3 regions of the Kocuria sp. UCD-OTCP genome follow, and region 1 is predicted to be linked to each of the others. Evidence: riboswitches for the same ligand, from Rfam matches in the RefSeq annotation. Region 1 holds a riboswitch; each other region holds the start of a gene.

Region 1 (3,264 bases):
GGCCACGAGCACGGCGGAGTCCTCGCCCCGGAAGAACTCCAGCTCCTCGGCGGTGGGGGCGGCGCCCTTGACGAGGTCCAGGTGCAGGGCCTCCACCCCGGAGCAGGCCAGCGGGTGCAGCAGCGGCCCGGGGGAGCCGTAGGACGTGGTGACGAACAGCTGCGGGCGCCCGGTCACGGCGGTCAGGCCCGTGTAGGCGTCCCACACGGACGCGGCGAGCTGCTCGCCGGTGACGTCCTGGTCCGCCACGAGGGCCGGCTCCTCCAGCTGCACCCAGTCCGCGCCGGCGGCGGCGAGCTCCTGGAGCAGCCGCGCGTACACGGGCAGCAGCTCGGGGAGCCGCTGCAGCGGGTCGAAGCCCGCGGGGGCGTCGTCGTCGGCCTTGGCGAGGAGGAGGAAGGACACCGGGCCCACGAGGACCGGGCGGACGGTGAAGCCGTGCGCGGCGGCGCGGCGGACGTCGGCCACGAGCCGGTCGGCGGTGGCGCGGAGCGGGGTCTCCGGGCCGATCTCGGGCACGAGGTAGTGGTAGTTGGTGTCGAACCACTTGGTCAGCTCGAGGGGAGCGCGCCCGGCGTCGCCGCGGGCCAGCACGAAGCTCGCGTCGAGGCCGAGCCGGCCCTCGGCGTCGGCGAGATCGGCGAAGCGGGCCGGCACCGCCCCGAGGGCCACGGTGGTGTCCAGGACCTGGTCGTAGAGGGGGAACGCCGCGGGCAGGGACGAGTCCCGGGCGCCGAGGCCCAGCTCCACGAGCCGGCGGTGGGTCGCCAGCTGCAGGTCGGCGGCCGCAGACTCGAGCTCCTCGCGGGTCGAGCGCCCGGCCCAGTAGGCCTCCAGGGCCTTCTTCAGCTCGCGGCGGCGGCCGATCCGGGGGTAGCCGGTGATGGTGGCGGCGGGGAACGGGACAGTGGTCATGGTGGTCTCCTGAAGGGGTGTCGAGGGGTCGTGCGGAACGGTGGGTGGGCGCGTGCTCAGGCGGGGAGCAGAAGGTCCTCGAGCGCGACGGGCACGTGCGGGACGCGCGGGAGGTCCACGTGCTCCAGCAGGTCGAGCGCGGCCCCGTGCTCGTTGAAGGTGTAGAGGTGCAGCCCGGGGGCGCCGGCGTCCAGGGCGGCGCGGGCCAGCCGCGCCGCGAAGGCCACGCCGGCGCGGTGCCGCTCGGCAGGACCGGGCGCGTCCTCCAGCGCGGCGGCCAGGCCCGGGTGGGGCGCCAGGCCCGCCAGCCGGCACAGCGTCCGGAGCCGCCGCGGGTCGGTGACCGGCATGATCCCCGGGACGATCGGGATCGTCACCCCGGCCGCCCGCGCCGCCGCGACCAGGCGCTCGTAGCGCTGCGGGCGGAAGTAGACCTGCGTGATCGCGAAGTCCGCCCCGGAGCGCTGCTTGGCCAGCAGCACCTCGACGTCGTGCCGGAAGGACGGCGACTCCGGGTGCCGGGTCGGGTAGGCGGCCACGCCCACGGCGAGCCGGCCGGCCGCCAGGGCCGCGGTGTGGCGCTGCTCGACCTCGCGCACGAGCTCCACGAGCTCGCCGGCGTGCCGCAGCTCGCCCGGCTCGGCCCCCGGGTCGAGGTCGCCGCGCAGGGCCAGGACGCCCCGGACGCCGCGGCGGACCAGTGCGGCCACGGTCTGCTCCAGCTCGGCCCGAGTGCTGCCGACGCACGTCAGGTGGGCCAGGGGCCGCAGGCTCGTGCGCGCCAGGAGGTGGTCGAGCAGGGCGAGCGAGCTGTCCCGGCGCTGCTCGTCCCCGCTGTACGTCACCGAGACGTGGTCGGGACGGGTGGGCTCGAGCTCCTCGATGGTCCGCAGCAGCGTGTCGGCGCTCGCCGCGCTGCGCGGCGGATAGAGCTCGTAGGACAGGGACGGCGGCGCCGGCCGGGCGGTCGGGCGTGGTGTCACGTTCTTCCTCCAAGGGTCACCCCGAGGGAGGGCAGCAGCCGTCCCGGAGTGGACCCGGGAGGCTGCGACAGCTCCATCGGTCCTGGCGGGAGCACCGTTCCGTGCACCCCGTGGCGGGGGCGCGGATGGTTGCTGCGGCGTCGACGAGCCAGGTCTCTCGGCCGCTCTGGATAGATGCAGGACCCATTCCAACGGCTGCCCCGCTGCGCTGCCAAGTGCGGGCGCCCAGAAGACGCCGGTGCGCCGACTGTGACGACCGCGGCGTCACAGGACGCAACACCGACGCGCGACGACGCACCGGCGACGACGCACCGGCGGCGAGGCCCATGAGGAGCGCAGGTCCGGGGTCGTCACGATCCGGTCTCGGGTCTTGCCGGGCCGGGGCGGGCGGCCTAGTCTTTGACAACCAACAGGTTGATCAAGGAATCAGTTGACAAACACCGTGGATCCCGGCGACGACGAGCTCGACAGGGCCTTCCTGGCCCTGGCCGACCCGGTCCGCCGCCGCATCGTCGCCCGGCTCAGCCGCGGCCCGGCCACGGTCACCGAACTGGCGGAACCCTTCGCGATCTCCCTCCAGGCGGTCTCGAAGCACATCCAGGTCCTCGAGCAGGCGCAGCTCGTCACGCGCACCCGTGACGCCCAGCGCCGGCCCGTCCACCTGGACCCCGCACGGCTCGAGGCGCTCACCGCGTGGATCGACCGGTACCGGCTGGTCCGGGAGGAGCAGTTCCGCCGCCTCGACGCCGTGCTCGACACCCGAGCCGCGGACCGCGGCGAGCACACCCAGGACTGAACCATGGGACACGCCCTGCACCTGACCGTCCCCGACGGCCTGCCCTTCATCGACTTCGAGCGCGAGTTCGACCACCCCGTGGCCGACGTCTTCCGCGCCCACGCCGACCCCGAGCTGTTCCGGCAGTGGATCGGGCCGCGCGGGCTGCGGACCCGGATCGACGGCTTCGAGTTCCGCCCCGGCGGCGCCTACCGGTTCGTCCAGCGCGGCGAGGACAGCACCGAGGAGTACGCCTTCCGCGGCGTCTTCCACACGGTGCGCGAGAACGAGCTCGTGGTCCAGACCTTCGAGTACGAGGGCTGGCCCGACGCCGTGGACCTGGAGTACCTGCATTTCGAGGACCTGGGCGACGGCCGGTGCCGGCTGCGCGGGCACACCGTCCACGCGTCCCAGGAGGCCCGCGACGGGATGGTCGGATCCGGCATGGAGAAGGGCGTGGCCGAGGGCTACGAGCGGCTCGAGGAGCTGCTGGGCGGGCGGACCGCGCAGGGCGGGGCCTGACCGTGGACTGGACGCTCGAGGTGGTGCTGGTGCCGGTGCGCGACGTCGACCGGGCCGTGGAGTTCTACC
Region 2 (3,264 bases), on a different contig from region 1:
TGCTCTTCCTGCTCATGGGCCTGGGCACGCTGGCGCTCTACGGCGCCGGCCGGGCCCTGGGCGTCACCGCGGAGGTGACCACGTCCGGGCTCGCCGCGCACTGGTGGACGGTGCCCGTGCTGCTGCTCTCGGCCGTGCGCCACGCCCTGGTCGAGGAGGTCGTGGTGGTCGCGTTCCTGACCGACCGGCTGACCCGCATCGGGTGGAGCTGGCCCGTGGTGCTGGTGGTCACGGCCCTGTTCCGCGGCAGCTACCACCTCTACCAGGGGATCGGGCCCTTCCTCGGCAACGTGGTGATGGGCCTCGTCTTCGCGGAGCTCTACCGGCGCACCGGCCGGGTGATGCCCCTCGTCGTCGCGCACTTCCTGCTGGACGCCGTCGGCTTCCTCGGGGCAGCCCGGCTGCTGGGCTGAGCCCCGCCCCGCGGTGCCCGGTCTCAGATGGTGACGGCGCCGTCCGGGGTGCTGAACGAGACGGAGAGCACCCCGGGGGTGCCGTCCGGATAGCGCCAGTCGACCTCGAGGTCCTCGAGCGCGGTCTCGACGGGGGCGCCCAGCCACTCGGCGACCCGTTCCGGGGCACCGGCGATGGTCATCCCCGCGAGCCCGACGTCCGTGATCCGCGCCTGGGACGGGTGCATCTCCGGGGCGGAGTCGAAGTGGATCATGAACGGCAGCTGCGGATCGGCGATCAGGCCCTTGACGCCGATCTGGTGCCACTCGAGGCACCGGCCGTCCGGGAAGACCCGGTGGCCGGGCACGGAGCGGCGCCCCAGGCGCTGCTCGAAGGGGGCGAGGTCCTCGACCTCCACGACCCAGCCCAGCCAGCCGCCGCCGGCGGCGGACCGGGCCCGCACGGCCTGTCCGAAGGGCGCCTTCTCCGCCGCCGGGTGCTGGAGGACCTCGACGACCTCCACGTACTGGTGGTTCGTGAGCGGCAGGATCATGTTGCGGGTGCCGAAACGGGGGTGCACCCCGCCCTTGACCGGTTCGATCCCGAGCTGGTCGGCGATGCGCTCGGTGGTGGCCTCCAGGCCCTCCGGGCGGCAGGCGTAGGACACGTGGTCGACTCTCATGGGCACATCGTGGCACCCTGTGAGTTTCGTCTCCAAATCGGCCCGCGACGCGCCGGGCACCGTGCGGGCGACGCCCCGGCCGGGGCGTCACGCCCGGCCCCGGCTTGACGCCGTGCGGGCCTGATCCGGAGAATGCTGTCCAGGTCATGAGCGCCAGCGTCCAAGCCCCAGCTAGCTGGCCGGCAACCCTCCACCGCGGTGGGGTGCCCTGGGTGAAGACCAGGCTCCTCGCGTCCGGCGAGCGAGCAAGCGCGGGTCCCCGGCGCCCGGCCGTTCCCGGCCGCACCGCCTCGGCCGGGACGGGACCCCTGAGATCCACAAGGAGTCCCACGGCATGTCCGATCTCCCCGCCTCCAGCACCGACGCCTCCGCCGCCCGCACCGACGCGGCCGAGCGCCCCACCCCGGAGAACCCCGGGGGCTGGGCCTTCGAGACCCGGCAGATCCACGCGGGGCAGAGCCCCGACCCGGTCACCGGCTCCCGCGCCCTGCCGATCCACCAGACCACGTCCTTCGTCTTCCCCGACGCCCAGGCCGCCGCCGACCGCTTCGCGCTCGCCGAGCTCGGCCCGATCTACACGCGGATCGGCAACCCGACCACGGAGGTCGTGGAGAACCGGATCGCCGCCCTGGAGGGCGGCGTGGGCGCCCTCATGCTCAGCGCGGGGCAGTCGGCGACGACGTTCGCCGTGCTCAACGTCGCCGGCGCGGGAGACCACCTCGTGGCCAGCCCCAGCCTGTACGGCGGGACCTACAACCTCTTCAAGTTCACGCTGCCCAAGCTCGGCATCGAGACCACCTTCGTCTCCGACCCCGACGACCCCGAGGCGTGGCGGCGGGCGGTCCGGCCGAACACGAAGGCCTTCTTCGCCGAGACGATCCCGAACCCGCGCAACGACGTCCTCGACATCGAGACGGTCTCCGGGATCGCCCACGACCACGAGGTCCCGCTCATCGTGGACAACACCGTGGCGACCCCCTACCTCGTCCAGCCCCTGCGCTGGGGCGCGGACGTCGTGGTGCACTCGGCCACCAAGTTCCTCGGCGGGCACGGCACGGCCATCGGCGGCGTGATCGTGGACTCCGGGGCCTTCGACTACGGCCGCTACCCGGACCGCTTCCCCGGTTTCAACCAGCCGGACGAGTCCTACGGCGGTCTCGTCTACGCCGAGGCCCTGGGCGCGGAGGGGCCCTTCGGCGTCAACCTGTCCTACATCCTCAAGGCCAGGGTGCAGCTGCTGCGCGACCTCGGCTCGGCGATCTCCCCGTTCAACGCGTTCCTCATCGAGCAGGGCATCGAGACGCTGTCCCTGCGGATGGAGCGGCACGTGGCCAACGCCGGGACGGTGGCCCGCTGGCTCGAGGCCCGCGAGGACGTGCGCTCGGTGACCTGGGCCGGGCTGGAGTCCTCCCCGTGGCATGGGCGGGCGCAGAAGTACGCGCCCCGGGGCGCCGGGTCGATCCTGGGCTTCGTCCTCGACGGCGGCCGGGAGGCCGGGGCCGCCTTCGTGGACGCCCTGACCCTGCACTCGAACGTCGCCAACATCGGCGACGTCCGCTCCCTGGTGATCCACCCCGCGTCCACCACGCACAGCCAGCTCCTGCCCGAGGAGCAGCTGGCCGCCGGCGTGGAGCCCGGCTTCGTGCGCTTGTCCGTGGGTCTGGAGCACATCGACGACATCCTGGCGGACCTGGAGCAGGGCTTCGCAGCGGCCGCGGCCGCGCAGGGAGGACAGGAGTGACCGTGACGGTCGTGAGGGGCTCCGGCGCCGGGACCGCCGTCCGCGAGGACGGCGTGCCGCGGGTCGCCGGGATCGGCGAGCTGGAGCTCGAGTCGGGCTTCCGGCTGCCCGACGTCCGGATCGCCTACGAGACGTGGGGGACGCTCGCCCCGGACGCCTCCAACGCGGTGCTCGTCGAGCACGCCCTCACCGGGGACACCCACGTGGCGGCCGGCCGGGCCCGCCCCGGCGCCCCCGAGGCCGAGCGGCGCGCCGCCGAGAGCGGCGGCTGGTGGGAGGGCCTGATCGGCCCCGGCGCCGCCATCGACACGGACCGGTGGTTCGTGGTCTGCACCAACATCGTGGGCGGCTGCTACGGGTCCACGGGCCCGGCGACCCCCGCGCCGCCGAGCGTGGACCCCGAGGGCCGCCCCTGGGGCTCCCGCTTCCCGCTCATCACCGTCCGGGA
Region 3 (3,264 bases), on a different contig from region 1:
ACTGGGAGCCGGTGCGCGCCCTCCACCGCGAGACCACCCGGGCGCTCGTGCACGCCGCGCAACACTGCGGCGACGGCGCGGTCCGCACCCAGGGGCACGTGCTGCGCGTCGAGGACCTGCTGAGCACCCTCGCGGTGGAGGCCACGGTCCACCACCTGGACCTGATCCAGCACCTGGACGGCTCCCCGGGTCCCGCCGTGGACGGGCTCGCCGAGGTCCGCCGGGTCCTCACCGACCTGTGGGAGCGGGAACCGCTCGAGCACTGGAGCGACGAGCACTTCGCCCGCGTGGGAACCGGCCGGGCGGAGCTGACCGCCCAGGAGCGTGCGGAGCTGGGCGCGCACGCGGACCTCCTGCCGCTCTTCTCCTGACCCTCCCCCCTCCGCGAGGTCGCCGACACGTGCAATCCCGCGGAGGAAGAAGGAGGGGGAACGGGTTCCGTGCCAGGCTGGGGGCATGAGCCGCAACGACCCCGCCGTCATCGACCGCCTCATGACACGGCCCGGCCGGTGGGCCGTGGTGGGGCTGACCGGCAACACGGCCCGTCCGGCGCACTCGGTGGCGAAGCGGATCCGGGACGACCTCGGCATGACGATCGTCCCGGTCAACCCGAAGGGCGAGCCAGTGCACGGCGAGCCCGGCCACCGCACGCTCGCCGAGGTCCCGGGGCCGATCGACGTGGTGGACTGCTTCGTGAACTCCCGCCGCGTCGGCGCGGTGGTGGACCAGGCCATCGCCGTGGGCGCCGCCGCGGTGTGGCTGCAGCTGGGCGTCGTCGACGAGGACGCCGCCGCCCGGGCGGAGCGGGCCGGCCTCGACGTGGTCATGGACACCTGCCCCCTGATCGAGCTCCGGTCCCTGCTCCGGCGGGGCTGGACCCTGGACCCGGGCCGGACCCCGCCGCTCGCCCCGCCCGGCTGAAAGACCCGGCTGAGCGACCCGGCGGAGCCGCCCGAACCGGGTGGGCGCAGGCCCGATGCGGGCCGGGACCGTCCCCGTGCGGCGGGACCGCACAGGGGTTGCACCCGGTCAGGGGCCACCCGCTAAGCTGTCCCCCGACGACGATGACGAGTCCCGACACGAAGCTCTGGCTGGTCGGGCGGCAACCCTCTCCCGTAGCGGGGTGCCCCAGATGAACATCGGGCCGCGGTGCACGTGCTCCGCGGCAAGTACGGCGCCCACCAGTGCGTCGGACCCGCGGGCAGGTCTCCACGACGCACGGGCGCGGGTCGGCATCGACCCGGGAGGAACACCCCATGAGCAAGCGCATCGCCCTGAACGCCTTCGACATGACCTGCGTGGGCCACCAGGCCCCCGGTCTGTGGAAGCACCCCCGCTCCCGGGCGGACGAGTACAACACGATCGAGTACTGGACGGACGTCGCCCAGGTCCTGGAGAAGGGGCTCTTCGACGCGCTGTTCCTCGCGGACGTCGTCGGGTACTACGACGTCTACCAGAACTCCGCGGCCCCGGTGATCCGGGACGCCACCCAGATCCCGGTCAACGACCCCTTCATGCAGATCTCCGCGATGGCGGCCGTGACGAAGCACCTCGGCTTCGGCGTGACGAGCGCGATCACCTACGAGCAGCCGTACCCGCTCGCCCGGAAGTTCGCGACCCTCGACCACCTCACGAAGGGCCGGATGGGCTTCAACGTGGTGACGTCCTACCTGAAGTCGGCCGCCGAGAACCACGGGCTGACGGAGCAGATCTCCCACGACGAGCGCTACGAGATCGCCGAGGAGTTCATGGAGGTCTGCTACAAGCTCTGGGAGGGCTCCTGGGAGGACGGCGCGGTCCGGCGCGACCGGGTCAACGGGGTCTTCGCCGACCCGGCGCTCGTCCACCCGATCCAGCACCACGGCAGGTACTTCGACGTCCCCGGCATCGGGCTGACCGAGCCGTCCCCGCAGCGCACGCCGCTGATCTTCCAGGCCGGGGCCTCCTCCCGCGGGCGGGCGTTCGCCGGCCGCCACGCGGAGGCGGTGTTCGTGGGCGGCATCCGCCCGGACCTGACCCGGGTGGTGACCGACAAGCTGCGCGACGAGGCGGAGGCCGGCGGGCGGAACCGGGACGACCTCAAGATCTTCGCCATGCTGCACGTGATCGTCGACGAGACCGACGCGAAGGCCGAGCAGAAGCGCCGCGACTACGAGCGGTACGCGGACACCGACGGCGCGCTGGGCCTCGTGGGCGGCTGGTCCGGGCTGGACCTGGGCCGCTACGACGAGAACGACGTCCTGGAGTACATCAAGACCGACTCGATCCAGTCCTTCCTGACCCCCTTCACCACGGCCGACCCGCACAAGAAGTGGACGATCAAGGAGGTCGCCAAGCACATCTCGATGGGCGGCATGGGCGTGCCGATCGTCGGGTCCCCGCAGACCGTGGCCGACGAGCTCGAGCGGTGGATCGACGAGGGCGGGCTGGACGGCATCAACCTCGCCTACCACGTGTCCCCGGGCTCGTTCGAGGACTTCGTGGAGTGGGTCGTGCCGGAGCTGCAGAAGCGCGGCCGCTACCGCACCGGCTACGAGGGCACCACGCTGCGCGAGAACCTCTACGGCAAGGGGCAGACCAAGGTGCTCGGCACCCACCCCGCCGCCGCGTTCCGGGGCGCCTACGCGGGCAGGCCCTCCGCCGCGGACACCCCCGCCCGCCAGCTGGCCCTCTGACCCCCGTCCCCTGACCCCGCGGCTCCGCCGAGAGCACGGGGCAGGGCACGGACGAGGGGCCCCCGCGTGCGGGGGCCCCTCGTCCGTGCCGGGTCAGGACGCCGGTGCGGCGCTCCAGCGCAGCAGGGCCGCGACGTCCGTGCCGTGGGGCAGCGCCCCCGGCGGCACGAAGACGGGGCGGCCGTCGGTCAGCACCGCGGCGCGCACCAGCGCGGCGTCGGCGGAGACCCGGCCCAGCACGCCGGCGCCCACGGCCTCCGACTCCTCCAGGGCGATCCACGGCTCGGCGTCCAGGGCGATGAGCTGCTGCTCCGTGTCCAGGTGGGTGTCGTCGATCAGCAGCGTCTCCGCCTGGGCCTGCTGCAGGGCGGAGACCACGGGCGCCATCCCCGAGACGGCGGTGGGGTCCGCGCGTCCCTGCTGCTCGGCGAGCCGCTCGAGCAGCGCCTGCTGGCGGTGCGCCACGACCTCCGCCACGCGCTCCTCGACCTGGTGGTCGAAGTCGGCGGACTTGCTGCCCTCCGCCCGGGTGTTGGCGTCCACGACGCTCAGCATCCCCCGGCTCGCCTTGGACAGCTGCTCCTCGACC

The links. A riboswitch is a leader RNA that binds a small molecule or an ion and turns the genes downstream of it on or off. The one in region 1 is predicted to bind S-adenosylmethionine.
Region 2: it holds a riboswitch for S-adenosylmethionine, as region 1 does, so the genes downstream of both, H488_RS29660 (bifunctional o-acetylhomoserine/o-acetylserine sulfhydrylase) here and H488_RS25965 (methylenetetrahydrofolate reductase) in region 1, are expected to answer to the same signal.
Region 3: it holds a riboswitch for S-adenosylmethionine, as region 1 does, so the genes downstream of both, H488_RS29850 (LLM class flavin-dependent oxidoreductase) here and H488_RS25965 (methylenetetrahydrofolate reductase) in region 1, are expected to answer to the same signal.

The regions. Positions count from the first base shown of each region.
Region 1 is NZ_AOSQ01000018.1:144,671-147,934, forward strand. Features, by position in the region: gene metE (5-methyltetrahydropteroyltriglutamate--homocysteine S-methyltransferase) at 1-915, opposite strand, end outside; gene H488_RS25965 (methylenetetrahydrofolate reductase) at 972-1,898, opposite strand; SAM riboswitch class I at 1,969-2,075, opposite strand; gene H488_RS25970 (ArsR/SmtB family transcription factor) at 2,341-2,694, shown strand; gene H488_RS25975 (SRPBCC family protein) at 2,698-3,195, shown strand; gene H488_RS25980 (VOC family protein) at 3,198-3,264, shown strand, end outside.
Region 2 is NZ_AOSQ01000030.1:11,733-14,996, reverse strand. Features, by position in the region: gene H488_RS29670 (CPBP family intramembrane glutamic endopeptidase) at 1-413, shown strand, start outside; gene H488_RS29665 (VOC family protein) at 437-1,075, opposite strand; SAM riboswitch class IV at 1,218-1,333, shown strand; gene H488_RS29660 (bifunctional o-acetylhomoserine/o-acetylserine sulfhydrylase) at 1,410-2,816, shown strand; gene metX (homoserine O-acetyltransferase MetX) at 2,813-3,264, shown strand, end outside.
Region 3 is NZ_AOSQ01000031.1:8,575-11,838, forward strand. Features, by position in the region: gene H488_RS29840 (maleylpyruvate isomerase N-terminal domain-containing protein) at 1-371, shown strand, start outside; gene H488_RS29845 (CoA-binding protein) at 457-921, shown strand; SAM riboswitch class IV at 1,064-1,178, shown strand; gene H488_RS29850 (LLM class flavin-dependent oxidoreductase) at 1,257-2,675, shown strand; gene H488_RS29855 (baeRF2 domain-containing protein) at 2,769-3,264, opposite strand, start outside.